Regions from separate parts of the Mesorhizobium sp. BAC0120 genome, predicted to be linked through region 3. Evidence: predicted binding sites of a transcription regulator. Region 3 holds the regulator's gene; each other region holds the start of a gene.
The links. The regulator LexA, encoded in region 3, represses DNA repair genes until DNA is damaged. The targets are predictions, from matches to a motif close to TGTTCNNNNTGTGTTCNG.
Positions count from the first base shown of each region.

Region 1 (10,488 bases), on a different contig from region 3:
ACCCTTGGGCATAGCCTCACGGTTCCGCCACGCCAGCTCGTTCCGGTCCGGCAAGACCTTTCCCGGCGTGGCGCGGGAAGCCGCGTCGGCGGTTCTTTCGCGCGGATCCGAGCCGCCATGGCGCACCCCGTCGGCAGGGATGTAAGTGTCGAGCTCGGGCGCCTGCTCGGAAAGCTCCGCCAGCCAGGGCGTGAGATCCTCCATCCTTTCGGCGACGATGTGGATCACATCCGATTCCTTCTGCAGCCTGCCGGTGACGCGGATGAATCTCGAACCCATGACGATGGGCCGGAAGCGTTCGAATCTGCGCTGCCAGACGATGACATTGGCTACCGATTTCTCGTCCTCCAGGGTCAGGAAGATGGCATTTCCCTTGCCGGGCCGCTGACGCACCAGCACGAGCCCCGCCACCGAAACGCGCTTGCCGTCCGGGACCTGAGCCAGCCGCGCATTCGGCGTTATGCCGATCCGGTCGAGCCGGGGGCGCAGGAAAGCGATGGGATGTGCCTTCAGCGAAAGGCCGAGCGATCGATAATCGTGGATGACGTGCTCGCCGAGCGGCATGATGGGGAGCTCGGTCCGGGGCTCATGATCGCGCAGACGGGATTTCGGCTGGTCGAAAAGCGGCAGACTTTCGGCGGCGTTTTTCCCGTCGAGCGCCTTCACGGCCCACAAGGCCGAGCGTCGGCTGAGACCGATGGAGCGGAAGGCATCCGCCTGGGCGAGCCGCTCGATCTCGTCGATATCGAGGCCGGAGCGCAGCCAGACGTCGCGCACCGATTCATAGCCATCGCCGCGGCGCTCGACGAATTCCTTCATCCGCTTCTCAGGAAGTCCCTTGATCTGCCGGAAGCCAAGCCGGACAGCGTGTCGCGCGCGAATGACGTCGCGCATCCCGGCATGTCTCCCGATGATCCGGCCGGAATCGAAGGAGGCTTTCTCGAGCGTGCAGTCCCAGTCGGAAAGATTGATGTCAGCCTCCCTGATCTCGACGCCGTGGTCGGCGGCGTCCCGCACCAACTGCGCAGGCTGGTAGAAACCCATGGGCTGCGAGTTCAAGATCGCGGCGCAGAAGACATCGGGATAGAAAGCCTTGAACCAGCACGACGCATAAACCAGCAGGGCAAAGGAGGCGGCATGGCTTTCCGGGAAACCATATTCGCCGAAGCCCTCGATCTGCTTGAAGCAGCGCTCGGCGAACTCCCGCTCGTAGCCGCGTGAGACCATCCCATCAACCATTCGCTGGCGATAGTTGCCGATCGTGCCGACGCGCTTGAACGTCGCCATCGCCCGCCGCAGCTGGTCCGCTTCGCCAGGCCTGAAGCCGCCGGCGTCGATGGCGATCTTCATCGCCTGTTCCTGGAAGAGCGGCACACCGAGGGTCCTCTCCAGGATCTTGCGCAATTCCTCGCTCGGATAATCGACCTTCTCCTTGCCCTGACGGCGGCGCAGGTAAGGGTGGACCATGTCGCCCTGGATCGGGCCGGGCCGGACGATCGCGACCTCGATGACAAGATCGTAGAATTTTTTCGGCCTGAGCCGCGGCAGCATGCTCATCTGGGCGCGCGATTCGATCTGAAAGACGCCGAGCGTATCGGCCCGGCAGATCATGTCGTAGACGCGGCTGTCCCCCGCAGGAAGAGTCGCCAGCCTGTAAGGCGCGCCGTAATCATCCCTGGCATCGGGGTAATGGTTTTCCAGGAGCTTGAAAGCGCGCTGCAGGCAGGTCAGCATGCCGAGCGCCAGAATATCGACCTTGAGGATCTTCAGCGCATCGAGGTCATCCTTGTCCCACTCGACCATCTTGCGCTTGGGCATGGCCGTCTTGATGATCGGCACGATCTCGTCGAGGCGGTCCCTGGTGATGACGAAGCCTCCGACATGCTGGGACAGATGTCGGGGAAAGCCCATGATCTCGTTGGCGCGTTCGATGACATGCGCGGCGACGGGATCGGTCCTGGCAAGGCCGCCGGCCGCAGCCTCCCTTTCGCCGAGCTCGGATGACGACCAGCCCCAGATCGAGCTCGTAAGCGCGGTCCTGACATCGTCGGAAAGGCCCATCGCCTTGGCGACCTCGCGCAAGGCCGAGCGGCCGCGATAACTGACCACCGAAGCGGCGAGCGCCGTGCGCTTCTCGCTGTACTTCCGGTAGATGTATTCAATGACATCGTCGCGCCGCTCATGCTCGAAATCGACATCGATGTCGGGCGGCTCGTTGCGTTCCTTGGAGATGAAGCGTTCGAAGAGCGTGTCGATGACCTCAGGCCCGACATCGGTGATCTCGAGGCAGTAGCAGATGAGCGAATTGGCGGCCGAACCCCGGCCCTGGCAAAGAATGTTCTGCGAGCGGGCATATTTGATGATGTCGTGGACCGTCAGGAAATAGCGCGCATAGTTCAGCTCGGCGACGATCGCCAGCTCGTGCTGGATGGTCATCATGACCTTGCCCGGCACGCCTGCCGGATAGCGTTTTGCGGCGCCTTCCCATGTCAGCCTTTCGAGCTCGGCCTGCGGCTCGAGTCCCGATTCGGTCGGCTCGTCGGGATAGTTGTATTGCAGCTCCCCCAGCGAGAATTGCAGCTCGCCGGCAAAGCGGATCGTCTCGGCAAGCGCTTCCGGAAAGAGCCTGAAAAGCCGGGCCATCTCCCCCGGCGGCTTCATGTGCCGCTCGGCATTGGCCCTGAGGTGGTAGCCGGCTTCCGGGACAGGCATGCCGAGCCGGATGGCCGCGACGACATCCTGAAGGGGCCGCCGTTCTGCCGCATGGTAGAGGACGTCGTTGACGGCCATCAGCGGAATGCCGGTCGCTGCGGCAAGGGCCGAGGCTTCCTGCAGCCGCCAGGGGTCATTGCTCTCATAGAGCAGGGCAACGGCCAGCCGCAGGTTGCGGCCGAAGCGGTCGCGAAGGCCGGAGAGCAGGGGCAAGAGATCCTGGCTCGCGTCACGGAAATCCGGCAGGACGGCAAGCGACATCCGCTCGCCCCATTTGAGGAGATCGTCGCGATAGAGGATAGGATCGCCCTTTTCGCTGTCGTCGCGGAAATTGGCCTCGGTCAGCATGCGGCAGAGATGCCCCCAGCCTTTGCGGTCCTGCGGATAGGCCAGCATATCCGGCGTGTCGTCGGAGAAGACCAGGCGGCAGCCAGGATGATAGGCGATCTTCGCCTCCTTCGCCTGCTGCCAGGCCCGCACGACGCCTGCCACCGTATTGCGGTCTGCGAGGCCGATCGCGGAATGGCCGAGAAGCTTGGCCGTGACGACAAGCTCCTCAGGCTTCGACGCGCCGCGCAGAAACGAAAAATTCGACTGCACGGCGAATTCGGCATAGGCCGGCGCAGTCATGCGAAGAGACCCTGGACGAACCAGCGGGGCATTGCCTCCGCGTCCCCGTAGAAGCCCTCGCGGCAAAGCCAGTAGCGGCGGCCGTCCTGATCCTCGACCCGGTAGAAGTCGCGTGTCGGAGAGGCCTGTTTCTCCCGCCACCATTCGGGGGCGATGCGTTCCGGGCCTTCGGCTTTGGTCACGCGATAGGATACCTGCCGCCAGCGGAAACGGGCCGGAGGACCTTCGGGAAGCTCCGCCGTCACCTCGATCGCCTCGGGCTGGCGGAAAAGCCGGATCGGCCTTTCCTGGGGAGCAAACCTCTCGGGCAATCTTTCTTCCGCATCAGCCGCTTTGGAGGGAGGCTCGGCGAAGGGCACCATCCGCGCTGCGTCTTCGGGAAGATGGGTTTCGCGAAGGAGGGCCTTCAGCAGCACACCCTCGCCGAGGCGGGCGCGGATGCGATCAGCAAAATGCGCGAGAGCCTCGCCGGTTTCCGCCGATGCCCCGGCGAGATCGCCCTGCGCGTCGTCGAAGCGGGCCGCGGACAAGACGGCAAGCCGCACCAGGTCGAAGCCGTAGCCGGCATCGATGCCCTCGGCCAGCGCCGTCAGGCGTTCATGGAAGAGCCTGCCGATCAGCATCGGCTCGCGTATCGGCCGCGACGTGCCGACGGCGATGCGGGTCACCGCGCCGTCGACCCTGAACAGGGCAAGCTGCAGGCGGCGAGCGCCTTCGCCGCGCTGCTCGAGATCCTGTTTGAGGCTCGCGGAGAGCATGGGCACCAACTGCTCGATGTCTTCCGTCCTGGAGATGGGCTCGGCAAAATGCCGTTCGGCGGAGAGCGACGGCACGGGCAGGCGCGGCGAGATCGCCTCCTCGATATGGCCGAGCGCCTGGTCTAGCCGAAGAATGAGTCTTTTGCCGAAGCGGCGGACAAGCGGCGCACGCGGCGAAGCCAGAATCGATCCGACGGTGCGCAGCCCGACGCTCTCCAGGCCGTCCCGTGTCTCGCTGTCGATGCGGAGCGCGGCGAGCGGCAAGGGCGCCAGTATCGCAGCCTCGTCTCCCGGCGCGACGGGCGGCAGGCCAAAACGCGCCGCGGCCCAGGCAGCGCCCGGCGTAGAGGCCAGGCCGGCACGCGCATCGAACCCTTGTCCCCTCAGTCGACCGAGAAGATCCTCTCGCATCCTCTCCTCGCCGTCGAAGAGATGCGCGCAGCCGGCAATGTCGAGGAAGAGGCCGTCGGCCCCGTCGATCGCGACCAGCGGCGTGTAACGATCGCACCAGTCGGCAAGAGCCTCCAGCAGACGGCGGTCGGCCTCCGGCTCGGCCTCGACCACGTCGATCGCAGGATATCGTGCGCGCGCATCGGCAATGCCGAGGCCGGGCTTAAGCTTGAGAGCCTCGGCCTGCTCGTCGAGGGCCGCGATGCGCTGCGTGTTCTGGTCGCGGTGGCTGATGACCAGCGGCGGCCTCTTCCCGCCACGGGAACGCCATGACCGTCCCAGGCGCTGTCGCCAGATTCTCTCCGGGCCGAGATAGGGAAACCAGACGGCGAGCATCCTGCGCCCGGCTTTCTTCGAATCGTCTTTCCCTAAGAGAGAGGTCATGGCTGTTCCACTCCACAATGAACTCGCCCGCAGGTGCGGCACGGCTCTTGCCGATCGTGACTGAGAAGGCAGGCGCGCCGATGGATCCCGGCAGCGGTCCGGCTAGGGTGCGGCGCGGCGCGGCGCGCGCGGGCCCCACGACGAGGCGGACGGGCGCGGCGGTCGGCTCGGCTGCGGCGGCCTGGCGGATCAGGAATACCGGCCGCCCAGCCTGCTCGGCGCGGCGGTTGAGACGCCGGGTTGCGGTAAGATCAAGCCTTTCGGGATTGCCGCGCAATTCGACGAACACGGCGGCAAGCCCCGCAAGCGACGCGGCCTCCTCGGCAACCCACAACAGGTCGGTGAGCTTCGACACCTCGGAAAACAGGAGATGCTGAGGGGCAATGCCGAATTGACGGACAAGGCCGGGCGCATAGGGAAAGCCCGCTTCCCGGAAAATCTCCGCCGAGCCGATCCACAGCAACGGCAGGCCCTTGCCCGCCGCCTTGAGGATCAGGCCGGCGAGCGCCAGCGAAAACCCCGCCGTCATCCCTGCATTACGGGTCTCGGAGCCATGGATCTCGGTGAGCGCTGCCTTGGGAAGGCCGCCGCCGAGCGCTCGGTCCAGCCTCTCCGCCCCGGTCGCGATGAATGCTCCCTCGCGCTCAGCCGCACCGCCATGACGCAGCACCGTTGCATCCTGCGAGCTGCCGGCCGGCGCGAGCTGCTCGGGCAGCCGGCCTTCGATCTTTGCGATTTCGCGGCGCAAGGTAAAAATAGTCTTACGCGCCACGGCGGTGGTCGCCATGTCGATCTGCTTCCCGGCTCGGTTGTTCCTGTTATGTTCCTATGGATTCCAGAGCCACGATGGAGAGTCAAGCGGATTCGCGGAGAATTTATTCCTGTCCTGACTGGGTTCTCTGTTCGTCGCAGGTTCTTATCGCTAGCCGTGGACAGTTTTGCGGAACCGGCTAACGGCCCCGCCGCACCGGCCGTTCTTCATCATTGCAAAGGCCTCGAAACCCAACCAGCAAACGTCTATATGGCGGGAGACATGGCCCGCATCTATCAAACCCGCAGATGGGATGACCAGCTCTCGCCCTCAATGGAGGAGATGGAGCTGCTTGCCCTCGAAACCTATGCGCATCTGCCGGAGGAGTTCCGCAAGCTCACCGGCGAGATCGTCATCCTGATCGCCGAATTCCCGACCGACGAGATCATGGACGATCTGTCGCTGGAGACGCCTTTCGACCTGCTTGGCCTCTTCGAGGGGCGCGGCATCGCCGAGCGCTGGAACCCGCAGACCGGCGAGGGACCGAACCGCATCACGCTCTACCGCCGTGCGATCCTCGACTACTGGGCGGAGAACGAGGAGACGCTGGGCGACATCGTCGCGCATGTCCTCATCCACGAGATCGGCCACCATTTCGGCCTCTCCGACGACGACATGGAGCGCATCGAGGCGAGCGTGGAGTAAGCGGGCCTCAATAATCCCCGAGCTTCATGTCCGGGCTGTACTCCACCCCGTCGACATCCTTCACGATCGCCTGGCCGCAGCGCATCGCCTGCTCCTTGCCATCGTAGCTGTAGGTCGGCGAGCCGTAGAGATGCCAGCCCTTGTTCAGCGCCGCCGTCAGCTTGTGGCAGAAGCTGGCGTCGTCGGGACCGGTCAGGAAACGGTAGAGCCTCATTCGTCACGTCCTTCGATCATGGCTGCCTTGGCAAGCAATGTCTCGGCCTCGGCGAGATGCAAACGTTCGATCATCCTGCCGGAAAGGGCAATGACGCCCTTGCCGGTGTTCTCCGGCCGAGCGAAGGCGGCGACGATCGCACGGGCGTCGTCGAGCATGTCCTTGCTCGGCGTGAAGGCCTCGTTGGCGGCGGCGATCTGGCCGGGATGGATCAGCGTTTTGCCGTCGAAGCCGATCGCCGCGGCCTCGGCGCATTCGCGGGCCAGGCGTTCGCCGTCCCGAAAGTCGTTCACCACGCCGTCGAGCGCCGCGAGCCCTCCTGCGCGGGCGGCAACCACGATCTGCAGCAGCAGGGGGATGAGATAGCGCCTGTCCGGCCCCGTTCTGATGCCGGTCTCCTTGGCAATGTCGTTGCTTCCGGCGACCAGGCAGGCGAGCCGCGAGGCGGCATCGCGGCCGAGTTCGGCGATGGCGCCGATATTGAGCAGCGCTCTTGGCGTCTCGATCATCGCCCAAAGTTTCACCGAATGCGGCACGGAGGCTTCGTCGAGCGCGTCGCCCACTTCGAGCATGTCGCGCGGCGTGTCGACCTTGGGGAGCAATATGGCGTCGGGTTCAAGCGCACCGGCAAGCTTCAGGTCTTCGGCGCCCCATTCGCCGGAGAGCGGGTTGATGCGGATTGCGATCTCGGTTTCGTCGTCACGTTCCGTCCGCGATTTCATGAAGGCGGCAAGCCTTTCGCGCGCAGCGGGCTTTTCCGAGGGTGCGACCGCGTCCTCCAGGTCAAGAATCACGGCGTCGCAGGAAAGCGTGGCGATCTTCGCCAGCGCCCTTTCGTTCGAAGCCGGGACGTAGAGCACGGAGCGGCGCGGGCGGCTCATGATTTGCTGCATGCGGCCTTCATGCCCTTGCCAACGAGAGCGCGCAACCCCTTGCGGCGCGCCAACGAAACTGGTTCTGTCCGCACCGATTCCTCGAACGCGGTCTTTTTCGGGAGTGCGCATGGCCCGCTACGACATCGTCATTATCGGCGGAGCCATCGTCGGCAGCGCCGTGGCCTACTACCTCAGGCGGGAGGGGTTCACGGGCTCGGTCGCGCTCATCGAGAAGGATCCGACCTTCGCCCATTCCGCGACCACGCTGTCGCTCGCCTCGATCCGCCAGCAATTCTCGATTCCCGAGAATATCAGGCTCTCCACCTTCACGCTCGGCCTGTTCCGACGCCTCAAGGAGGAGTTCGGCGAGGATGCCGACATCACCTTCCGCGAGACCGGCTACCTGATCCTTGCCGGCGAGGCGGGCTTGCCGATCCTGCGGGCCAATCACGCCGTGCAGGCAGCCGAAGGCGCCGATATCGTCATCGAGGATGCCGCGGCGCTCACGCGGCGCTTCCCGTGGTTGTCGGTCGAGGGCATTGCCGCCGGCGCCTTCGGCCGCTCCGGCGAAGGGTCGTTCGATGCGCATGCGCTGCTTGCGCTATTTCGCAAGGCGCTGCGCGGCAAGGTCGATTTCGTGACCGCAACGGTCGCCCGGATCGAGCGGGCAGGCAGTCGCGTCACCGCGGTGACGCTCGACAATGGCGAGCGGCTGGAGACGGGCACGGTGGTCAATGCCGCAGGGCCGGCCGCCGGCAAGGTGGCCGCTTTTGCCCGGCTTGAACTGCCCGTCGAGCCAAGGAAGCGCAACGTCTTCGTGTTCGAGGCGCGCGACAGGATCGACGACCTGCCGCTGCTCGTGGACCCGGGCGGCGTCTATGTGCGGCGCGAGGGGTCGGTCTACATCACCGGTGGTGCAGAAGCAGAGGAAGGCGAGGGGCCTGCCGATCCCGCGGATTTCGAGCCCGACTGGGCGCTCTTCGAGGAAGTGATCTGGCCCGCGCTCGCCACCCGCATCCCTGCCTTCGAGGCGATCAAGATGAGCCGCGCCTGGGCCGGGCATTACGACTACAACACGCTCGACCAGAACGCGGTCATCGGACCGCATCCGGAGGTTTCCAACCTGTTGTTCGCCAACGGCTTCTCGGGTCACGGGCTGCAGCAGGCGCCGGCTGTCGGCCGGGCCATCGCCGAGCTTGTCGTCCATGGCGGCTATCGCACGATCGACTGCTCGGCTTTCGGCTATGAGCGCATCGCCGAGCGGCGGCCATTCAGGGAACTGAACGTGATCTGAGGAGGGGAGGCGCCCGGGGACAGTTTACTTATTTCGGCCAGTACGTGCTCACGTGGGGCAGTGGACTGCACCCCTGTTGTGAGACAGGGAATAGGTGACAGCGTTAGCGTTTAGGCCGCACGAGGCTGCTGCGCAGCAGCCCCGTGCGGCGGCCAGTTTGCCTCGAACTCCACCGGCGGTCGATAGCCGAGCGCCGAATGCAGTCGTTGGCGGTTGTAGATCTGCTCGATGAAGGCGCCGATCTGCTGGCGCGCCTCGTCGATGTCGCGATAGTCGCGGCCGTCGACCTCCTCCTGCTTGAGTGTCTTCATGAAGCTCTCTGCCTTGGCATTGTCGTAGGGGTTGCCGACCCGGCTCATGGAGGCCTGGACGTCGTGTCCCGCGAGCACGGCACTGTATTCGGCACAGGCATACTGAACGCCGCGATCGGAGTGATGGATGAGGCTTCCAGGCGGCGGACGGCGTGCCTCCAGCGCCATGGTCAGCGCTGCCACCGCCAGGCTCGCCTCCAAATGGTCGTCCAGGGCCCAGCCGATGACACGGCGGCTGAAGGCGTCGAGCACGACGGCGAGGTAGGCGAACTCCTCGCGCAGCCGCACATAGGTGATGTCGGCCACCCACAGCTGGTCGAGACCGCTCACAACGAGGCCGCGCGCCAGGTTCGGCACCACCTGCCAACCGTGCCGGGAGGCGGTCGTGACCGGCACGAACGGCTTCTTCCTCAGGCACAACAGGTTGTCCTCCCGCATAAGCCGCAGCACCCGCTTGTGGTTCACCACGAGGCCTTCGCGCCGCAACTGCCAGGTGATGCGCCGATAGCCGTACGAGCGGTTGTTCGCCAACGCCACGCGCTGGATGGCATCGCGCACGCAGGTCTCCTCCTGGCGCGGTGCCGAGGTCTGAAAGTGCCGGTAGTAGCCGGCCCGGTTGACGCCGGCCAGCGCGCACATCCTTTCGACGCTCAATCCGCCTTGCGGCCGAGGGGTCGTCATCGCCGTGATCGAGGCGTAGACGAGCTCGCGCCAGGCCCGTCGCTCGGCTGGCGCTTCTCCCTGACTTGCCGCAAGGCTTCGCGAAAAAAATCGAGCTTCAGCTGCTGCTGGCCGACCTTGCGCTCCAGTTCGGCTATGCGGGCCTGCGCCTGCCCAAGATCGGCTGGCGTGCGGGGCGGCTCAAGCTGGGGCTCCTTACGCGGCTGGCCAGGTTCCCGCAACGCCGAAGCGCCGCCGCTCAGATACCTGGCCCGCCACTCATAGAGCATCTTGCAGGCCACCCCCAGCTCTTTCGACAGCGCTGCCACCTTCTCACCGGCCAGCATCCGCTCAACGGCTGCCAGCTTCACCTCTCGGCCAAATCGTCGTCTCTTGGGCATCAGTCCCCTCTCAGGACTGTCACTTATACCCTTGTCTCAGTTTTGGGGGGCACTCCACAGTGATCTCTTGCCGAAATAAGTAAACTGTCCCCTGAGCCCACTCGATACATGGCCCTTTGCGTCCCGCCGACGGTTCCTGTAAAGCGATGGCCTGCAAGCAACCAGAAGACGGGCTCTAGCCATGGAAAAGTTCACCAAGCTGACCGGCGTCGCCGCAGCCTTGCCGATCGTCAATGTCGATACCGACATGATCATTCCCAAGGATTATCTGAAGACGATCAAGCGCACCGGGCTCGGCAAAGGGCTTTTCGCCGAGATGCGCTACCTTGATGACGGCGCGGAG
Region 1 is NZ_JAWRCU010000003.1:525,005-535,492, reverse strand. It holds gene SAZ10_RS09445 (error-prone DNA polymerase) at 1-3,342, opposite strand, end outside; gene SAZ10_RS09440 (DNA polymerase Y family protein) at 3,339-4,754, opposite strand; gene SAZ10_RS09435 (hypothetical protein) at 4,714-5,721, opposite strand; gene SAZ10_RS09430 (metallopeptidase family protein) at 5,968-6,390, shown strand; gene SAZ10_RS09425 (DUF1737 domain-containing protein) at 6,398-6,604, opposite strand; gene SAZ10_RS09420 (CoA ester lyase) at 6,601-7,485, opposite strand; gene SAZ10_RS09415 (FAD-binding oxidoreductase) at 7,607-8,773, shown strand; gene SAZ10_RS09410 (IS3 family transposase) at 8,884-9,738, opposite strand; gene SAZ10_RS09405 (transposase) at 9,762-10,145, opposite strand; gene leuD (3-isopropylmalate dehydratase small subunit) at 10,327-10,488, shown strand, end outside.
Region 1: a site for LexA is predicted at 5,745-5,762, ahead of SAZ10_RS09430 (metallopeptidase family protein). Genes of this name have one in related genera too.

Region 2 (10,488 bases), on a different contig from region 3:
GCCCGTAGCACATGACCGGGATGTTGAGCCGGTCGGTGACGCGGGCAAGCTGCCACACCTGCTCCTCCCCAAGGAACTGGGCCTCGTCGACGAAAACGCAATGCACCGTCAGATGCTTGTGATGCTCCGCGATGCGAGCGAAGAGGTCGTCGCCGTCTCGGAACATCTCGGCCTCCGACTCCAGCCCGATACGCGATTCGATATAGCCGCGGTCGCCCTTCCGGTAATGGCCGGCCACGAACAGCATGGTCGTCATGCCGCGCTCGCGATAGTTGTAGGACGCCTGAAGCAGCATGGTCGTCTTGCCGGCGTTCATGGTTGCGTAGTGGAAGTAGAGCTTGGCCATCGCCACCCTATAGGCGAAATGCCGGGCCGATCGGGAGTCTACGTCCCAGACCGTCCCCGAAAAAAAGCCTGCCGGAGTACCCGGCCCCACTGCCGATGTCGCTTCAGGGAAAGCCTGCGTCGCGTTGCGGCCGGGATCTGCCGCTTGAATCGGCCCCAAAATGATGTTTGGCTGGCGTGAGATGCGGGGACGGCCCGCGGGCGCGGCAACGCATATCGGGACAATGGGAGAAATCAGATGCTTCGCGTGAAATTCACCGCCTCTGCCTTGGGCTTGGCGGCAATCCTTTCCTCGGGCGCCGCTTTGGCCGCCGAGCCCGAAACTTGCAAGGCGGTGCATTTCGCCGATGTCGGCTGGACCGACATCGCCGCGACCACCGGCACTGCGTCCGTCATCCTCGAAGCGCTCGGTTACACGCCGGACGTTCAGGTCCTCTCGGTGCCCGTCACGTATACGTCGCTCAAGAACAAGGATATCGACGTCTTCCTCGGCAATTGGATGCCGACCATGGAAGGAGACCGCAAGCCCTATGTCGACGACAAATCGGTAGAGGTCCTGGGCGCCAATCTCGAAGGCGCGAAATACACGCTCGCCGTGCCCAGTTACACCTATGACGAGGGACTGAAGAGTTTTCAGGACATCGCCAAATTCAAAGACAAGCTGGACGGCAAGATCTACGGTATCGAGGCCGGTAATGACGGCAATCGTCTGATCCTCGACATGATCTCAAAAAACAAGTTCGACCTCGGCAGCTTCGAGCTGGTCGAGAGCTCAGAAGCCGGCATGCTGGCCGCGGTGCAGAAAGCCGTGCCGGGCAAGCAGGATGTCGTCTTCCTCGGCTGGGAGCCCCATCCGATGAACACCAAGATCGACATGAAGTATCTCGAGGGCGGCGATGACGTGTTCGGTCCGAACTATGGTGGCGCCACCGTCTACACCAACGTGCGCGCCGGCTACGCCACCGAATGCCCCAACGTCGGGAAGTTCTTGAAGAACCTCGTCTTCTCGCTCAAGATGGAGAATGAGATCATGGGCGACATCCTCGACAACAGCGCCGAGCCGAAAGCCGCGGCGACTGCATGGCTGAAGAAGAACCCTGACGCGCTGACGCCATGGCTTGCCGGCGTCACCACCTTCGACGGAGGCGACGCTTCGGCTGCGGTAAAGTCGGCGTTGGGGCTGTGATTCCGGTCACTCGATAAGACAAAAACAAGGCGGCGGCCACCCTGAGCGGACGGCCGCCGTTTTCGTAAGCGCAGGAGGGGCGCCATGGATCCGGTCTCGGCATTTATCGCCAGCTTCAAGATCCCCATCGGCCGATGGGGCAAGGCCTTCTTCGATTTCCTGACGACCAATTTCGAGTGGTTCTTCAATTCGATCGCGCACGGCCTGACCTGGTTCCTCAACGGGCTCATCGGCCTCCTGTTGATGGTCCCGGCGGTCGTATTGGCCGTGCTGATCGCCGCGCTCGCCTGGTGGCTGCAGCGATCCTGGAAGCTTGCGCTGGGGGTCCTTGTCGGCCTGCTCTTCATCATCAACCAGAACCTCTGGAAGGAGACCGTCGAGACGCTTGTGCTGGTCGTCGCCTCCGCCGCCGCTTCGATGGCGATCGGCGTGCCGATCGGCATCTGGGCTGCCCACAACGAGCGGGTCTGGCGCGTACTGCAGCCCATCCTCGACCTGATGCAGACGATGCCCACTTTCGTCTACCTGATTCCGGTGCTCATCCTGTTCGGGCTCGGCCTCGCGCCGGGCCTCATCGTCACCATCATCTTTGCCGCACCCGCCCCGATCCGGCTCACCTATCTCGGCATCACCACCGTGCCGAAATCCATGCTGGAGGCCGGCTCCGCCTTCGGCGCCACCAAGCGCCAGCTGCTCTGGAAGGTCGAGCTTCCGTCCGCGCTCCCCACCATCATGGCGGGGCTCACCCAATGCATCATGCTCTGCCTGTCGATGGTCGTCATTGCCGCCCTGATCGGCGCCAACGGCCTTGGGAAACCGGTGGTGAGAGCGCTGAACTCGGTCAACATCCCGCTCGGTCTGGAGGCCGGCCTCGCGATCGTTGTGCTCGCGATCGTGCTTGACCGCATAAGCCGGGTCCGCACGGGAGGTGTGAAATGAACGCGGCCGTCGATTTCAGGAATGTCGACATCATCTTCGGCCCCGACGCCGGCGAGGCGCTGAAGATGGTGGACGCCGGCGCCACGCGCACAGAAATCCTCGAGAAAACCGGTAACGTGCTCGGCTGCGCCGGTGCCAACCTCACCGTCAACGAGGGCGAGATTTCGGTGCTGATGGGCCTCTCCGGCTCCGGCAAGTCGACGCTGCTGCGCGCAGTCAACAGGCTCAACATCGTTTCCCGCGGCCAGGTCTTGGTGCGCGAAAACGGCAAGATGGTCGACGTCGTCACCTGCGACGAGGCGACGCTGCGCCGCGTGCGCCAGAAGACTGTCGCCATGGTCTTCCAGCAGTTCGGCTTGCTGCCGTGGCGGACGGTCGAGGAAAATGTCGGTTTCGGCCTGGAGCTCGCCGGCATGCCCGAGGCGGAGCGCAGGGCACGCGTCGACAAGCAGCTGAAGCTCGTCCACCTCGACCAGTGGGCAAAGAAATATGCCCACGAGCTTTCCGGCGGCATGCAGCAGCGCGTGGGCTTGGCGCGCGCCTTCGCAACCGAGGCGCCGATCCTCCTGATGGACGAGCCCTTCTCTGCGCTCGACCCACTGATCCGCACCAAGCTGCAGGACGAGCTCCTGCAGCTTCAGGCGACGCTGAAGAAGACGATCATCTTCGTCAGCCATGACCTCGAGGAAGCACTGAAGATCGGCAACACGATCACCATCATGGAGGGTGGCCGCATCGTCCAGAGCGGCGCGCCCGAGGACATCGTGCTGAAGCCGGCCAACGATTATGTCCGCGACTTCATCGCCAATGTGAACCCGCTTTCGGTGCTCACCGCCTGGAACGTCATGCGCGACCGCCGCGACCTGGAAAGCGCCGGCGACGGCTGGCTCTGGCTCGACCGCCGCAAGACCACCCGCTTCCAAATCGACGGAAACGGGCTGGTGACGGCTGCCGAGCGCAACGGCAAGCCGGCCGTCTGGGCCTCCTGCGACGAGGTCGAGAAGCTGCCGGAAGACAATCCGCACGTCTACTGGGCGCGGCCGGGCACCTCGCTGAAGACCGTCATGCTCGCCATGCACCGCTCGCAGACGGCGCCGGTCGCACTCTTCGACGACCAGTCGCGCTTCGTCGGCGCGATCGGCGTGAGGGATGTGCTGAGCGCGGTGTTGCGGAGGTGATTTAGCTGCAGCTGCGTCGCAATGACGACGAACGCCTGCCTTGCCGCCAGCCGCGCCAAGTACCGAACCGACCTTCTCTGCAGCAGCGTCTGACTTTCTCATTTCGGGACGGTTCGATCGGGAACGAAACATCCTCGGCAGCGCCGCCCTATATGCGGCCTTCAAAAGGAGATGAGCCCTTCAAAAGGAGATGAGCCGTGCAAGACGCTCCTCTCAAGCCACCAATCGGGCCACAAACGCCCGCGAAGGCGCAGGCTGCGCCTCATGCACAGGGCGTGCCGGTCCCATCATCGATTACAGCATCGCTCACCTTGGCGGCTATGAGCCTTGGTTATGGCGTCGTTCAGCTCGACGTGACAATCGTGAACACAGCGCTCGACGCGATCGGCAAGGCGCTCGAGGGAGGGGTGTCGGAGCTGCAGTGGGTGGTCAGCGCCTACACCATTGCCTTTGCCGCCTTTATCCTGACAGCAGGTGCTCTCGGAGATCGGATTGGCGCGAAGCGCGTATTTATGGCGGGCTTCGCCATTTTCACGGCGGCATCGCTCGCCTGCGCGCTTGCTCCGAGCGCCATCGTTCTCATCGCGGCGCGTTACGTTCAGGGCATTGCCGCTGCAATGCTGGTGCCGAACTCGCTTGCGCTGCTCAACCACGCCTATTCCGATGAGCGCGGGCGCGGCAGGGCGGTCGGAGTATGGGCCGCCGGCGCGAGCGTGGCACTGACCGCTGGCCATTGGTCGGTGGAGGTCTGATTGCGCTCATCGGCTGGCGCTCGATCTTCCTGGTAAATTTGCCGATTGGGTTGATCGGCCTTTACCTGACCTGGCGCTACGCAACAGAGACGACGCGCTTGCAGCAACGCGAGATGGACTTGCCCGGGCAGGTCGCTGCCGTGGCGGCGCTTGGCTTTCTCGCCGGGGCCATGATCGAAGGGGGTGCGCTCGGGTGGAGTCACCCCTTCGTGATTGCCGGTTTCCTTACAGCTCTGGTGTGCGGCCTGCTTTTCGTCTGGCGGGAGCGGCGCGTATGTCAACCAATGCTCCCACTGGAACTTTTCAACCACCGGATGTTCGCGCTGACCTCGCTCGCAGGCTTGCTTGTCAACGTGGCGTTCTACGGCTTGATCTTCGTCTTCAGCTTGTACTTTCAGAAGATCAACGGCCTTTCGCCATTCGCTACCGGCCTCGCCTTCGTGCCCATGGTTGGCGTCGTGCTCCCGGTGAACCTGCTGGCGGCACGCATCAGCGAGCGCATCGGTGTGCCGCAAACCATTGCGACAGGCGCGTGCCTGTCGGCAGCCGGATGCCTTGCCATGCTCGGGGTGGGGCCGGGCACCAGCTATTGGGCGCTCTGCGCGCAAATGATCGCCATGGGCGCAGGACTGGGATTACTCGTGCCGCCCCTCACTTCGGCCCTGCTTGCCAGCGTGGACAAGTCGCGTTCCGGCGTGGCCGCCGGCGTATTGAACGCAACCCGGCAAACCGGCAGCGTTTTGGGCGTTGCGCTGTTCGGTTCGCTGATTGGCACTGACGACAGTTTCATATGGGGTACCCGCGCATCACTGGTCATCTCCGCGTTCGCGCTGTTTGCGGCCGCGACACCGATGATCGTCAGTTCATGCCGATCCGCGCGACAGTCAGGCTGACACCGTCCTCGACGCTCCAGGATTCCTGTCGCCCGAGCGGGTGCGAGTATCGCGTAACGTAACGTAAAGGGCCTTGCCAGCCCTCCGCACGTGGCAGCAGATTGGATCGACAACGGTCGGATTTCGCCTGAACAGCATCCAACTGGCTACTGTCCAACACGATGAGCGCAAAGGGAGGAAGACATGAAGACTGAAGAATTTGCCTTCCAGGAGGGTGCCGCGGCCTGCGGTTGCAGCGATTGCTCAAGGATTTCGGCGGGCTATGGGAAAACCGCCGATCTGACGCGACGCAGGTTTTTCTGCGGCGCGATCGGCGGCACCGCCGCCGTACTGGCAGGCGCCACGCTTTCGTCCACTCGGCCCGCCTTTGCCCAGACCACCATGACACCACAAGAGGCGCTCCAGGCGATGATGGACGGCAATGCGCGCTATGTCGGCGGACAGCTCCAGTCCCTCAATGAAGACCTGTCGATCCTCAAGGCCAATACGGCCGAGAAACAGGAGCCTTTCGCCGCCGTCCTTTCCTGTGCCGATTCCCGGGTGCCGGTGGAACTGGTGTTCGACCAGAGCATCGGCCATCTGTTCGTCGTCCGCGTGGCCGGAAACATCACCTCGCCCGAGATCACGGCGAGCCTCGAATATGGTGTCGCCGTGCTGGGCACCAAGGTTCTGATGGTGCTGGGGCACGGCAATTGCGGTGCGGTCAAGGCAACCATCGAAGGCAAGGCCGTGCCAGGACAGATCAGCGCCCTTTATGCGCCCATCCGGCCGGCCGTGGACACAGCGGGCTCCGACCTTGACGCCGCCATCGACGCCAATGCCAAGAACCAGGCGACGCTGCTCAGCCAGGCATCCCCCATCATCGCAGGAGCGATCAAGGACGGAAAACTGAAGGTGGTGTCCGCCCGCTATGACGTCGCAAGCGGGAAGGTCGCGTTGCTATCCTAGAAGAGTTTGCCTGGAGGCGAAGGCTGGACGCCGCGTCTACCTCACAGCTCCTTCTCCGCCAGCTCGCGAAACGCATCCGGCACCGAGCGCGACGTGCCGAGCGCGACCGAGGCATAGCCGACCGCCTCCCAGCCGAAGCGGTCGCGGATCTTGTCGACGGCGCGATCGGCGACGCAACGGGCGATGCCTCGCCTGGTGCCCGGCCGCCGCTTCTCGTCTGCGAGCGCCAGCGGCAGGTCGAGCTGCATCTGCCAATGCTCCTCGAGATGCGACACCGAGATTGCGAGAAGCGAGATGGTTTTCTCCTGAGGGTGGTCCGCGAGTGCCGCCCGTACCAGTTCCCCGGCGACCTCGGCGAGCATCCCCGTCGCCGCGATCGGCGTGTCCAGCGTGACGGAACGGGTGACCGAGCGCAGGTCCGCGAAGCGAACCCGCACCGTCACGGTCCGGCCGGGCCGTGCCTTGGCCCTGAGCCGAGAGCAGATCCTGTCCGCGAGATGCAAGAGCGCCGGCCGGATGACGCTCTCCTTCATCGGCTTCATGCCGAGCGCGGACTGCGCCCCGGCTGACTTCGCCCGGTGATGTGTCCTGATCTCCCTGGGGTCGCGGTTCCAGGCAAGCGCCGAGAGCTTCTCGCCCGCCGCAGGCCCGAGCAGCCGCTCGAGCGACCATCCGGGCGTCTCGGCCAATTGCCCGATCGTGGTGACGCCGATCTCGGCAAGCCGCGCCCTGGTGACAGGTCCGACGCCCCACATCAGCTCGACCGGCAGACCGTGCAGGAACGGGAGCTCATGGCCGGGATCGACCACCACCAGGCCATCGGGTTTCGCCACTTGCGAGGCGATCTTCGCCAAGTGCTTCGTGCGCGCCACGCCGACCGAAATGGGCAAGCCGAGCTCCGAGCGAACGCGGCGCCGAAACGCCTGGGCGATCTCGGGAGGCGTGCCGAACAGATGCGTGCAGCCCATGACATCGGCGAACGCCTCGTCGATCGAGATTCGGTCGACGAGCGGCGTGAAATCGCCGAGCACCTTGATCGCGGCATCGCCCAGCCGCTGATATTCCTTGAAATGGCCGGCGACGAAGATCAGTTTCGGGCAAAGCTCGCGCGCCCGCCGGCCCGGCATGCCGCCGCGTACCCCGAACGCCTTGGCCTCGTAGGAGGCAGCAAGCACCACCCCACCGCCGACAGCGACCGGCTTGCCGCGAAGCGACGGGTCGAGCAACTGCTCGACCGAGGCATAGAAGGCATCGAGGTCCGCATGGAGGATGGTGGCTGTCGTTTCCATCGCGGCCGTTCACCCTCCGTGCTTCAGCCGCAGCTTTGTTTTAGAGATTTCGCAAACAAGAACATAAAGAGAACATGCGTCGTCTATTGTCAAGCCTCCGGGATGACCGCAGGCAGGTCGCAGACCGAAGCGACAAGGTCGAGGGGTCAGGAATTTTCCTGGCGTGCCCGGCCCATAGCGCCTAAGTCAGCAGTGACATGCAGTCGATCATGACCAAGGCACCCAGGTTTGCGCTCGGGCTGCGCCTGCTGGCGCTGCTGCTTGCGCTCGCCTGGCTTCCATCAGGCCGAGTCGACTTCGCCTCTTATACCGCGCCGCAGCTTTCCTCCATTGAGCGTGCGCCCGAAGCAGCAATCGCAGCTCACCGCCCAACGTTCGCGCTGGCGGAAGCCAAGGCCTTCCGCGGGTCACCGAACAAGACGGGCCTGCCCGGACAGCCTGCAATCATTCAGGCTGCCGAGGAATACCGGGCGCTTCGCTTCACTCACGCGGGCTGCTCCGATTCGGATATCGGCCTGCCGCCCAGCTCGCTGGCCCAAGCGCGGGCCCGCGGCCCGCCGGCTCGGCTCGTCTAAGACCTCCCTATTTCATCAACCTTTCAGCCGTCGAGAGGCAGCCCGCTGCCGCTCCGGCTGCTTCATGGGCATGTCCAAATGGAACGAATTTTCACCGCCAAGACCATTTTCGCCACGATAGCCGCAGCACTCTTTCTTGTTGTGAAGATGCTGACGATTGCCGGGACCATCATCGGGCTCATCATCCATTCGCTCGACGTCGGCCTCACCGGCTCGCTCGTGCTCGCCGGCCTCGCGTCCATCCCCTGTCTGCTGGCTTCGGCGGTCATCTGCAGATGGGCCTTTGATGCCGAGACCGATCCCGCCAATCAGTGATTGGCGCAACTGGCCGGACCGAAGAACCGCGCGAGCGAAAAGCGCACAGGCGTAGCCGCTCTATCGGTTTCAGCCGCGGTACCCTCACAAGAGGGTGCCGCGCAGGATCACCAGCGCCACCGAGAAGTAGATCACGAGTCCCGTGACGTCGACGAGCGTCGCGACGAACGGGGCCGAGGCGCTCGCCGGGTCGAACCCCATCCCTCGCAGGATGAAGGGCAGCATCGAGCCGGCCATCGAGCCAAAGCTGACGACGCCGACCAGTGCGGCACCTACGGTCAACGCCACCAGCGGCCAGTGCTCGCCATAGTCGTAGAATCCGATCTTCTGCCACAGCGTGATGCGGATCATGCCGATCACGCCAAGTATGGCGCCGAGCATCAGACCGGTGGGCAGCTCTCTCAACGCCACCCTCCACCAGTCGCGCAGCCTGATTTCGTGGAGGGCAAGCGCACGGATCAGCAGCGAAGTGGCCTGGGAGCCCGAATTGCCACCCGAGCTCATGATGAGCGGGATGAACATGGTGAGCACGAGCGCTCTCGACAGCTCGTCCTCGAAGCCCTGCATGGCCGTGGCGGTCAGCATCTCGGAAAGGAACAGGACACAGAGCCAGCCGGCGCGCTTCCGGATCATTCCGGGAAACGAAATGTCCATATAGGGCTCGTCGAGAGCCTCCATGCCGCCGAAGCGCTGCACTTCCGCGGTCTGCTGCTGGAAAATTGCGTCGATCACATCGTCGACCGTGACGATACCGATCACATGGCGGTGTGCGTCGACCACCGGCACTGCAAGAAGGTCGTATTTGGAGATGAGCCGCACCGCCTCGTCGCGCGGCGCCAACGGCGAGATCATGATCGGCTTTCGCGACGGGGCGACGGTAAGTACGGAGGCGTGCGGATCACCGGAGATCAGACGCCTGAGCGTTACCGCATGGACAAGCTTGTTTTTGACCGGGTCGACTACGAATACGGAATAGACCGTCTCACGCGTGCGCTCGACCGTGCGGATGTGATGGAGCACCTCGGCGATCGTCCAGTTCGACGGGACCGAGACGAATTCGGTGGTCATGATGGCGCCAGCGGTTTCCTCCGGATAGGCCAGCAATCTTTCCAGCGACGCCTTCGTGTCGACGTCGAGCAGGCTGAGAAGCTCTGAACGCGTAGGCTCCTCCAGCTCATGGAATACGTCGGCAACACGGTCGGCCGACATGCCCGAAAGATAGGCCGCGGCCTGGCTTCGAGGCAGCACAGCGATGATTTCCGGGCCGCAGTCCAGGCTGGGCTGGTCGAGCACTTCAATGGCGCGCTCCGGAGACAGTGCCTGGAGGACAAGGGCGGCGTCCTCGGGCGTCCGCTCGTTCAACGCCTCGACGATGTCTGGCGCACGCTCCTCGGCCAGACGCATGGCGAGCGCATGAGGGTCGATTGAGCTTGCGTCCTTGACGAGCTCGATTTGTGAATTGTCGTTCATGGCTCACCTCGCACCGATCGGCCGCCTTTGGACCGGTCGCGTGAGCCGATAGGCGGCCTAGCGCGGGCTGGCTGTCAGAGGCGGAATCGTCCGTCGGAAAGGACTGTCACTAGGCATAAGAAAGAACTTCGGACCTCGCTGGTTACCAAGGCGCTGATCATCAACGGCTCTTGCGCCGGCCAACAACCGGCAAGTGGTATTGTGGCATGATTGTGTCAAGCGCGCATTTTGCCGCGTAAATCATGCGGAAGAAGGTCACGAAGGCGCCGACCGATCACCGCTACAGTTGGGTGCTAGCCCAGCTCGGCGGCATGGACCTCGCCGGCCTGTTGTGCGAGCCTATATAGGGCAGCGTTTTTGTCCGTTCCGTCATCGGGAGCCGCTCCCATGCCCGACGCAAACACCATCACCCGGCCTATGGCCAAGGCAGTGCCGAAGACGCAGCGCCCGAAGCTGCACAAAGTCATCCTCGTCAATGACGATTTCACCCCGCGCGAATTCGTCGTCACAGTGCTCAAGGCCGAATTTCGCATGAGTGCGGACCAGGCTTACCGCGTCATGATCACCGCCCATCGGCGCGGCGTCTGTGTGGTGGCCG
Region 2 is NZ_JAWRCU010000004.1:74,890-85,377, reverse strand. It holds gene SAZ10_RS10790 (thymidine kinase) at 1-346, opposite strand, end outside; gene SAZ10_RS10785 (choline ABC transporter substrate-binding protein) at 584-1,531, shown strand; gene choW (choline ABC transporter permease subunit) at 1,616-2,470, shown strand; gene choV (choline ABC transporter ATP-binding protein) at 2,467-3,648, shown strand; partial or broken gene SAZ10_RS10770 (MFS transporter) at 3,924-5,293, shown strand; gene SAZ10_RS10765 (carbonic anhydrase) at 5,477-6,241, shown strand; gene dinB (DNA polymerase IV) at 6,283-7,530, opposite strand; gene SAZ10_RS10755 (hypothetical protein) at 7,740-8,105, shown strand; gene SAZ10_RS10750 (hypothetical protein) at 8,184-8,420, shown strand; gene mgtE (magnesium transporter) at 8,505-9,890, opposite strand; gene clpS (ATP-dependent Clp protease adapter ClpS) at 10,278-10,488, shown strand, end outside.
Region 2: a site for LexA is predicted at 7,588-7,605, ahead of dinB (DNA polymerase IV). Genes of this name have one in related genera too.

Region 3 (10,488 bases):
GCCGCTCTGATCGCTGGCGTGCGTGCGGGGATTCCCGACGATGTGAACGAGGCACTGCGGCGAACGGGTCTCGCGCACGTGCTGTCAATATCCGGCCTGCATATGGCGATCGTGGCTGGAACGATCATGACAGCGCTTCGTGCCGGCTTCGCGCTGTTTCCGTCCTTTGCATCGCGGCGGCCCGTGAAGAAATACGCTGCCGGCGCAGCCATTCTAGCGCTCGGCATCTATCTCTTCATTTCAGGCTTCTCCGTTGCGGCGGAACGCAGCTTCCTGATGATCGGCATCATGCTTGTCGCGGTGATCTTCGATCGTGCGGCGCTCAGCATGCGCAATCTCGCCATCTCTGCGATCGTCATCATCGCTGTCTCGCCGCACGAAGTCGCCGGGCCCAGTTTCCAAATGTCCTTCGCTGCAACCGCCGCGCTGATCGGTGCCTATACTTCCTGGTCTGAAAGACGACGCGGTCCGCCAGCAATTCGTTCGGACCAAGGCCTGCTCCGGAGTGGCCTGACAAAGATCATCGGTCATGCCGTAGGACTGGCCGCCACATCGCTGGTCGCAGGGACGGCGACGGCAGTATACGGTGCTTACCACTTCCAACGCGTTTCGCCGCTCAGCGTGGTGGCCAATCTTGCGGCCATGCCGATCGTGTCCGCGATCGTCATGCCCTTCGCCGTGTTCGGCATGATTTTGATGCCGTTCGGTCTCGACAAGTGGGCCTTTCTAGTGATGGGCAAGGGACTGACCGCCATGATCGTGATTGCCGAATGGATCTCCGACGTGTCGCCCATCGACGGGGTAGGGCTTGTTCCGGCAAGCGCAGTCGCCGTGCTCACTGCGGCGCTGATCGCCGCGACGGTGTCGACAACTTGGCTCAGGCTCGTTGCCGTGCCCCTGACATTCGCCGGCCTGGCGATCATCATGGAACGCAGTTTGCCCGAAGCTTTGATCTCGGAAGATGCGCGGCTGCTGACAATCCGTACCGACGATGGCGCGCTGGCTGTCAACCGAATGCGCCCGAACGGCTTCACGATCGAGGACTGGCAGCGTGCCCTTGGGAGCGAGGTTCTCACCAAGCCGAAGAACGTGGCGATCGAGGATCCTCGCCAGCTCGCCGAAACCGGCGAGGAAGCTTTCAATTGCGCAGGAAATGTCTGCGTCGCCTATTCGGTCAGTGCGGCGCAGATCGTCCATGTTTCAACCGCTGCCGAGGCACTGCCGTTTTGCGCGATCGCTCAGCTGATCGTCATCGACGACGCTACAGCAGAAAACCCGTGCCTAGAAGCCGGCCCAACCGTGCTCACCAAGCGCGATCTCGCCCGGCGAGGCAGCGCGTCAGTAAGTTTTCAGAGGCGCGCCGGTCAAATGTCCGCGGAAATCGATTTTGCGATCAGCAAGCCGTACCGGCCCTGGCATACCCATCGGGCCTTCGCGCGCGAGGCGCGGGGGCTGGCGCCATATGAGCGGCAGAAGCCGACCGAGGCCGCTGCGCAACCGAAAGCGACGACAGCCAATACGGTCCCAGCCTCTCTTAGAATCGACAATGAAGCAGCCGATGATCCGGCCGCATCGCTCAGTAGCGGCGGATCAGCCCGACCAGCCGGCCCTGCACCTTGACCCGGTCAGGCCCGAAGATCCGCGTCTCGTAGGCTGGGTTGGCGGCTTCGAGCGCGATCGAGGCACCTTTGCGGCGGAAGCGCTTGAGAGTCGCTTCCTCGTCGTCGACCAGCGCAACTACGATATCACCTGGATTGGCCGTGCTGGTGTTGCGGATGATGACGGTATCGCCGTCGAAAATCCCGGCCTCGATCATCGAATCGCCCTTGATCTCCAGCGCGTAGTGCTCGCCGCCGGAGATCATCTCCGGTGGAACCGAGATCGAGTGGGTCTTGTGCTGAATGGCTTCGATCGGCACGCCCGCCGCAATGCGGCCCATCACCGGAATGGAAACGCCGCCCCCTTCGTCGTCATTGCTGGCGATGCGCTGGCGCACCGGCTCAGGCTTGCGGCCGAGACTGCCTTCGATGACACTCGGCGAGAACTTGTTGCGCGCCGGCGCGAGGCCGGGTGCGATCGAGTCCGGGAGCCTCAATACCTCCAGCGCCCTGGCCCGATTGGGAAGCCGGCGAATGAACCCGCGCTCCTCGAGTGCAGTGATCAACCGGTGAATGCCGGATTTCGAGGCAAGGTCGAGAGCCTCTTTCATCTCGTCGAAGGACGGAGGGATGCCGGCCTCCTTGAGCCGCTCGTGAATGAACAGAAGCAGTTCGTGTTGCTTGCGCGTCAGCATTGGCGGCCCCGAGAATCAGAAGCGAAAACAAAACCAGAACAATCACTATATGTTCCAGTTGTGTTCCGCAACCGTTTAAATTTTAATGAATCCGTAAAGGGGACGTTTGCTGTATCCGGTCAACGAAGCTCTATTGCAAGGCTGGTGTCTGCAACCTTCCAGAGCGTCAGACCATCCATCCTTGCAAGTGCTGCTCTCGAACTGCCAGCGCAATCCCGGTCTTCGGGGGGCGGGCGCAGCGGATGGACAGCATACTCAAAGCTGATACAGTGAGCATTCCCGTTGCAGGAGGGGGGCATGCCTGTCACGCTGGATGGGCCGGTCGGCCTGAGGTGGCGCAAGCAGAATGTGACGAACAATCAGCGGGATCAGCAGAAGATCATTGATCTCCTCTGGTCGATCCCGACTGACAAGGGCGGAAAAAAGGGGCTGATCCTCAGCGGAATTACCGTTGCTCCGCCGCTTGCGGGGCCGAATAAATTCTGCCCACAAGTTCTTGCAGATGCGATCTGGGACTTTCAGGTCTTCTGGAAGAGCAGTGGCATCTTTCAGAACATCGACGGCGTTGTCGATCCGAACATGAACACGCTCAAGCAGTTGAACCTGCTGGCGTCCGGCGGCAGTCCGGCCCCTATCCCGCCGAATCCTGCGCCAAAACCAGTCCCGATCGAGGAGTTCGATGATTGGTATGTAACCAATCTTAGCCTAACCGGAGTCAGTGTAGCTGCCCCGATTGGAGGGGGCGCATTTACTGGCCCCATCGTGTTCGAACACCTCGGAACACCACTTGGTCGAGAGAGAGTTCAGGGCAACATGTGGATCGCTGGATTCTCGGCGGGTTTGTCCGGAGGACTTCCAGGCCTGCAGGGCAACTCGATCGCCGCGAAGGTGGTGAAGTTTCTTGCCGACAATAGCGGCTTCTCCATCGGCGACTTGCCGGCAGGAACACGGGGCATTTGCGTTGCGAAGGCGAGGACGAAACTTATGTCGACCTCCTTTTTTGGTGGATGCCTGACTCACTTCTTGAGCGCCAATGTCTTCGTCGGCGGGTACGGCGCTTGGCTTTTGTTTTTTGGCCTGCCTGCCTCCGGCAATTGGGTCGGCCGACTTGCGACAGGGGCTGTGTTTCCCGGTGATATCGGTGAGAGTGCCAAAGGATTCGCCATCATTGCGGGTGGAGGACTTGGCATCTCGCTGTCCGCCGGAGGATCGTACAATTATTTCGCCGGCGATATAAAATAGCCAAGTCGAGATGGACGCCTGTCCAGCATCGCTTCCCCGGCGCGCCGTCTGTTCGCAAGGTCGGCTCCTCACCTGATCCTCGGGATGGCGTGATCGTGCTGAGGCGAAAGCCCATTCGTCTATGACCGGACAAGCTTTTCCAGAATTTCTCTTTCAAATAATGTCAGCGTAGCATCAACACCGGAACGATGGTTCCGGCCGGTGCTGCCGGTGCGCCGGGAGGGCGGATGATAAGCCCGTTGGCATCGGCAAGAACTCTCAGCATCGAGGAATCCTGGGCGCTGAAAGGTGAAGCCACAAGACCGCCGGGACCGGATGAAACCGAGGCGCGTACATAGTCCTGGCGTTGATCGTTGTCCGCCATGGCGCTGCCGAGCACTGCCTCGCGGATGTCTGCATCGGCCGGCCGGCCCGCCAGCTTTGCAACGAGCGGCTTCAGGAAGATGTGCGCGCAGATGAGACTCGATACGGGGTTGCCCGGCAGCCCCATGATGCTCGTCCGGCCGAGCCTGCCGAACATCAGCGGCTTGCCTGGACGCATGGCAATCCTCCAGAACTCGAGCGTCATACCCTGGGCCGTCAGCACCTGATTGACAAGGTCGTGATCGCCGACCGATGCGCCGCCCAGGGTGACGACTATATCGGCTTTGGCCGCCTGTGCTTGCTCGACCCGGGCGGCGATCTCGTCGTGGCGGTCCGGCACGATGCCGAGGTCGAGGACAGCCGCGCCGGCGGCGCGAGCGATCGCGGCAGTGCCGTAGCTGTTCGATGCGACGATCTGACCGGGCCCAAGCTCACTCCCCGGCGGCAGCAGTTCGTCGCCAGTGGCAATGATGGCGACCAAGGGACGCCGGAAGACTCGCAGGCTGCCATGATTGGCCGCGGCCGCCAAGGAAAGGGCTGCCGCATCAAGTACTCGGCCGCGGTCCAGCAGCGTGTCACCCTCGACAAAATCGAGACCAGCCCGGCGAATATGGCGCCCGGCAGAGACCGTCTCCAATACCTCGATAGTACGTTCGTCCAGGCGCTTGGCATTTTCCTGGATCAGTATGGTATCGGCTCCATCGGGCACCGGCGCGCCCGTGAAGATCCGTACGGCCTGACCGGTTCTGATCCCCCCTTCGAAAGGAGCACCGGCGGGAGCAGTGCCAATGACCGCGAGCTTCGCGCCCGGCGAGAGATCGGCCGCGTGAACCGCATAGCCATCCATCGCCGAAGCCGGGAAGGGGGGGTGCGTGCGAAGCGCTTTCAGCGGCTCGGCCAGCACGCGATCCGCGCATTCGGAGATCGAAACCGTTTCCACGCCACTCGGTGCCGCGCCGAAGAGCAGCTTGCCGAGCGCTTCCTCGACGGACAGCAATCCCATTGCCTATCCTTCGCCGGCGCGGAAATCGCCTGATTTTCCGCCGGTCTTCTCGAGCAGTCTGATGCCGGAAATGACCATGCCACGGTCGATGGCCTTCGCCATGTCATAGATCGTCAGGCAGGCAACCGAAGCTGCCGTCAATGCCTCCATCTCGACACCGGTCTTGCCGGTGACCCGCGCCTGCGCGCGCACGCGCAGCCCCGGCAGCGACCGATCCGGCTCAATGTCGACCGCGACCTTGGTGAGAAGCAGAGGATGGCAGAGAGGAATCAGTTCGTGTGTTCTCTTTGCCGCCATGATGCCGGCAATACGGGCCGCGCCCAGCACATCGCCCTTCTTGGCGTCGCCGGCGAGGATCGTCTCGAGCGTGGCCGGCAGCATGATGACTGTGCCCTCGGCAATAGCAACGCGCTCCGTCTCGGCCTTTGCGCCCACATCTACCATATGCGCCTCACCTGCGGCGCCAATATGGGTGAGCCGGTCTGCCTCAGCCATGGCGGCGCGCTGCAGGTTGCTGCGCACCGGCGCCGAAGAGCAGGGTGCGAGTCGCTGTCTCGACGTCCGCCTGTCGCATCAGGCTCTCGCCGACCAGAAAGGCGTCGACGCCGTGCTGGTGAAGCCGGATGCAGTCCTCATTGGCAAAGATGCCGCTCTCCGAGACGAGGAGACGGTCCTCCGGAGCGAAGGCGGCAAGCCGTTCCGACGTTTCCAGTGACGTCGCGAAGGTTCTCAGATCGCGATTATTGATGCCGAGGAGAGGGGATCTCAGCCGGAGCGAGCGCTCCAGCTCCGCCTCGTCATGCACTTCGATTAGCGCGTCCATTCCCAGCTCGAAGGCAGCGTCTTCGAGCGTCAGCGCTTCGTCGTCGGAAAGACTTGCCATGATGATCAGTATGGCGTCAGCGCCCCAGGCACGTGCCTCGTAAACCTGGTAGGGCTCGAACATGAAATCCTTGCGCAGAGCCGGCAGCTTCGTCGCCGAACGTGCGTTTGTCAGGAATTCCGGCGTGCCTTGGAAGGATGGCGTGTCAGTGAGGACCGACAAGCAAGCGGCGCCACCGGCTTCATAGGCGCGAGCAAGCGCCGGCGGATCGAAATCCGCACGGATCAGACCTTTGGATGGGCTGGCCTTCTTGATCTCTGCAATGAGGCCGAAAACACCTTTCGCGCGCTTTGCCTGCAAGGCGACGAGAAAGCCGCGTGGCGGCTCCGCATCTCGCGCCCGCACCTTTAGCTCGTCGAACGGCACGCGCGACTTCGCAGCGGCAATCTCTTCGCGCTTGTAGGCCTCGATCCTCTTCAAAATGTCGGCCATGATCTGCCTAGTCGTTGGATGTGCGTATCAGCGCGTCGAGAACGCCCTCGGCGCGTCCTTCGTCGATGGAGCGTGCCGCGAGCACGACTCCATCCGCCAGTGAATCCGCCTTTCCGGCGACGACGAGACCCGCACCGGCATTCATCAGCACCGTATCCCGATAGGCGCCTGGGGCACCCTCGAGCAGGTTCCGCAAGGCGCGCGCGTTGAAGGCTGCGTCGCCGCCGCGCAGGTCCTCGCGCCGATACCGGGGAAATCCGACCGATTCCGGCGTGATCGAGAACGTCGTCACCGAACCGTCCACGAGCTGCGATACTTTCGTTTCGCCCGTCGTCGTGATTTCGTCAAACCCGTCGCCATGCACAACCCAGACCTTCTCGGCATCCAGTGCCTGTAACGTCTTGGCAAGTGGTTCTACCCATTCCGCTGCGAAGACGCCGACCATCTGTCTCTTTACGCCGGCGGGGTTGGAGAGGGGGCCTAACAAGTTGAAAATGGTCCGCGTGCCGAGCTCGATTCGGGTCGGACCGACATGGCGCATTGCCGGATGGTGCGAGGGGGCGAACATGAAGCCGATGCCGGCCTCGCGGATCGTGCGGCCGATTGCTTCAGGTGTGAGATCGATTTTTATGCCGAGTGCCATCAGCACGTCGGCTGCTCCTGTCTGCGAAGAAAGGCCGCGGTTGCCGTGTTTTGCGACGGGCACGCCGCAGCCTGCGATCACGAATGCCGACGCCGTCGAGATGTTGACGCTGTGCGAGCCGTCCCCCCCCGTGCCGACAATGTCGACCGCACCGTCAGGAGCTTCGACGCGCAGCATCTTCTCGCGCATCGTGGCGACGGCGCCCGAGATCTCCTCGACCGTCTCGCCGCGCACGCGCAAGGCCATCAGGAAGGCGCCGATCTGGCTCGGTGTCGCCTCACCGGACATGATCGTGTCAAAAGCCGCACGAGCCTCCTCGAAGCTGAGCGGCTTGCCGGTAGCAACCTTTGCAATATGCGCCTTGAGCTCGCTCATGTCCCCTCGTCAGAAGGCCAACGACTGCTGGATGGCGCTCTGGTTGACCGTCACCTCATATTGGGTCTGCAACTGAGCCACGAGCTGGTCGAGCAGGTCTTCCGACAGTCCTGCCGCAAATTGCCGTCTCGCCTCCTCAGGCACGGAGTCCGGCCCGGCATCGGCAGGCTCGAAGACTTCGGTGACCTTGAAGAGAATGCGCCCGTCTCCAGCAGGGTTGTGGATCGTGCCGGCGCCGCCCTGTGCAACGCCGAAGACTGCGGCCACACCCTGCCTGCCGAAGTCGGCGTCATCGGCTTCGCGCTTCAGGCCACGCTTGGTCTGCTTCTCCAGCTTCAGCTCGGCAGCGATCGCGTCGAGGTCGGCGCCGTCCTTCACCTGCTTCTCCAGGTCGGCCATCTTGGCGTCCAGTCGCTTTTCCGCCTCCGCGGCCTTCCAGTCGGCTACGACCTTGTCACGGACCTCTTCGAGGGTCCGGTCACGCGCCGGCGTAATACCTTGGACCTCGTAATAGACGTAGCCGGAAGAGCCGATGTTGATCGCCGGGTTCTCTATGCCGACCTCGCTCTCGAAGGCCTGCTTCAACAACTCGGCCGATTCCGGGATGTCGTTGACAATGGTACCGTCCGGTCGCTGCGCCTGCCTGTCTATCGCGTCGATGGTCACGACCTTGAGGTTGAGCTTGGCGGCCGCCTCAGCAAGTGTCGCGCCGCCCGCCCGAGCGTCTTCGTAGGAATCATGCGCGTCGAGCAGTATCCGGCTTGCCTCGCTTGTCGCGAGCTGTTTGCGGATCTCCTCCTTGACCTGGTCGAGCGATTTGACGACCTGCGGCGTCACGGCGGTGACACGCACCAACACCGGCCCGAACGAGCCCTTGATGACGTCGCTTACCTGGTTCGGTTGCAGCGCGAAGGCAGCGTCGGCGATCGCCGGGTCGGGCACCTGCTCCTTGGTGAAAGTGCCAAGTTCCACATCCGCCGTGGTTTTGCCTGCGCCCTTGACGAGGTCCTCGAAGGTCGAGCCGGTTTTCGTGGAGTCATATGCAGTCTTCGCGGCTTCCTCGGACGGGAAAACCAGCTGCTCGATCGTCCGCTTCTCGGGCGTCGTATAGTTGGCAATATGCTGCTCGTAATCCTTCTTCACCTGCTCGTCGCTGATAGAGGCGGGGTCGGCGATCGATTCAGGGTCGAGCCTGATGTAGGAGATCTTACGGTACTCCGGCGCCGCGTAGCTGGCCTTGTGCGCTTCGAACCAGCTCTTCAGCGCAGAATCGGCCGGTTCCTCGATCGGCTCGACCAGGGAGCGCGGAACCGAAACGTAATCGACAGTTCGGTTTTCGCCGCGGTACAGCGCCACTGCGCGGAGGAAGGTAGCCGGCGCTTTCAGCCCGTCGGAAATCGCCTCGAGGATCTGCTGGCGCACGGCAGCCTGCTTGCGGGTTTTCAGATAGTCCTCGGCATTCATGCCGGCTCGCCTGATCATCTCCTCGAACTGCTGCCGGTCGAACTTGCCGTCGGGACCCCTGAAGGCCGGATCCTGGCGAGCAAGCTCAGCCAGCCGATCCTTGGAGACGCCGAGACCGAGCTTGCGCGCCTGCTCGTCGAGCACCGCGCCGGCGGTGAGCTGCCCTAGCACTTGCTGGTCGAGCCCGAGTGCCTTTGCCTGTTCGCGCGTCAGTCGAGTCCCGAACTGCTGCGAGAGAATCTGCATCTGGCGATCGTAGGCGAGGCGGTAGTCCTTCATCGAAACCGCCGTGCCGCCGGCTTCGATCACATGCGGCGATCCGAAACCTGTGATCATGCGTCCGGAAATGCCCCAGATCGCGAAGCTCACGACGAGCATGAAAAGAAGCAGCTTGGCAACCCAGGTTCCCGCGGCCGTGCGTAGTGCGTCGAGCATATCCAGTTCCGATCGCGCGCCTTTCTTTGGTTACAAGGGCGCGCCTGCCTGATGTTGGTTGGGCAATAGCGCCCTTATTTGCCCGGGTCTAGCCTGCTGTCGATTGCTTTGTGCCCTGATTTTGATAGTGAACCCGATGTTCCGCGCGTTAGGGAGGAAGCTTGATAATGTCTATTGCCATTCGTCCACTCGTCGCCGGTAACTGGAAAATGAACGGCACGGGCAGTTCGCTCGACGAGCTGCTGGCCATAGGCCGAGGCTTCACCGGAGAACTCGAAGCCGAGGCCGACGCGCTGATCTGCGTGCCCGCGACCCTCCTGTCGCGCGCCTCGGAAGTGTTGTCGCGGACGCCGGTGCGCAGCGGCGGTCAGGATTGCCATTGGAAGGAATCGGGCGCGCATACGGGGGATGTGTCGGCCGAGATGCTGAAGGATGCCGGCGCGTCGTTCGTGATCGTCGGCCATTCCGAGCGGCGCGCCGACCATGGCGAGACGGATGCCGTCGTTCTCTCCAAGGCGGAAGCGGCATGGCGGGCGGGGCTTGTGGCCATCGTCTGCATCGGTGAGACCAGAGCCGAGCGCGAGATCGGTGCCACGCTTGACATATTGTCGCGGCAGATCGCCGGCTCGGTGCCGAAAGGCGCGACGCACGAATCCGTAGTCATTGCCTATGAACCTGTTTGGGCGATCGGCACTGGACTCACGCCGACTGTCGAGGACGTCGCCGAGGCGCATGCGCATATCCGGAACGAACTTGGCAGCTTGATCGGTGCAGAAGCCGAGAGGACCCGCATTCTCTATGGCGGCTCAGTGAAGCCCGCGAACGCGCGCGACTTGCTGGCCGTAGCCAACGTCAATGGCGCGCTTATTGGTGGGGCGAGCCTGAAGGCGGCCGATTTCCTCGGCATCGCCGATGCCTATCGTGCCATCTGACCGCGAGGAGGGGCTCTCAGCCGAGGTTGCATTCCTCGATCGTGCCACCATATCTCAGCACGGGCTTGGAAATACTATGAAACGCGTGTATGGAGCCGCCTCCAACGGCGTCGAGCCCCGTCAGCGACGCTTGTGATTGCCGGGAATTCCATGCAAACAGTCCTTATCGTCATCCATCTCATGGTCGTCGTCGCGCTTGTCGGCGTGGTGCTGCTGCAGCGCTCCGAAGGCGGTGGGCTGGGCATCGGCGGCGGCTCGGGATTCATGACGGCCCGTGGTGCTGCGAACGCCTTGACCAGGGCTACCGGGATACTCGCGATCGCTTTCTTCGCGACCTCGCTGGGTCTTTCGCTGCTTGCCCGCTACGGGGAGCGACCGATCGACATTCTCGATCGCGCGCCGGTGAGCGGAGAACAGAACGGT
Region 3 is NZ_JAWRCU010000005.1:160,471-170,958, forward strand. It holds gene SAZ10_RS13780 (ComEC/Rec2 family competence protein) at 1-1,620, shown strand, start outside; gene lexA (transcriptional repressor LexA) at 1,577-2,293, opposite strand; gene SAZ10_RS13790 (hypothetical protein) at 2,591-3,535, shown strand; gene glp (gephyrin-like molybdotransferase Glp) at 3,699-4,901, opposite strand; gene moaC (cyclic pyranopterin monophosphate synthase MoaC) at 4,905-5,396, opposite strand; gene trpC (indole-3-glycerol phosphate synthase TrpC) at 5,389-6,216, opposite strand; gene trpD (anthranilate phosphoribosyltransferase) at 6,224-7,234, opposite strand; gene SAZ10_RS13815 (SurA N-terminal domain-containing protein) at 7,244-9,133, opposite strand; gene tpiA (triose-phosphate isomerase) at 9,301-10,065, shown strand; gene secG (preprotein translocase subunit SecG) at 10,216-10,488, shown strand, end outside.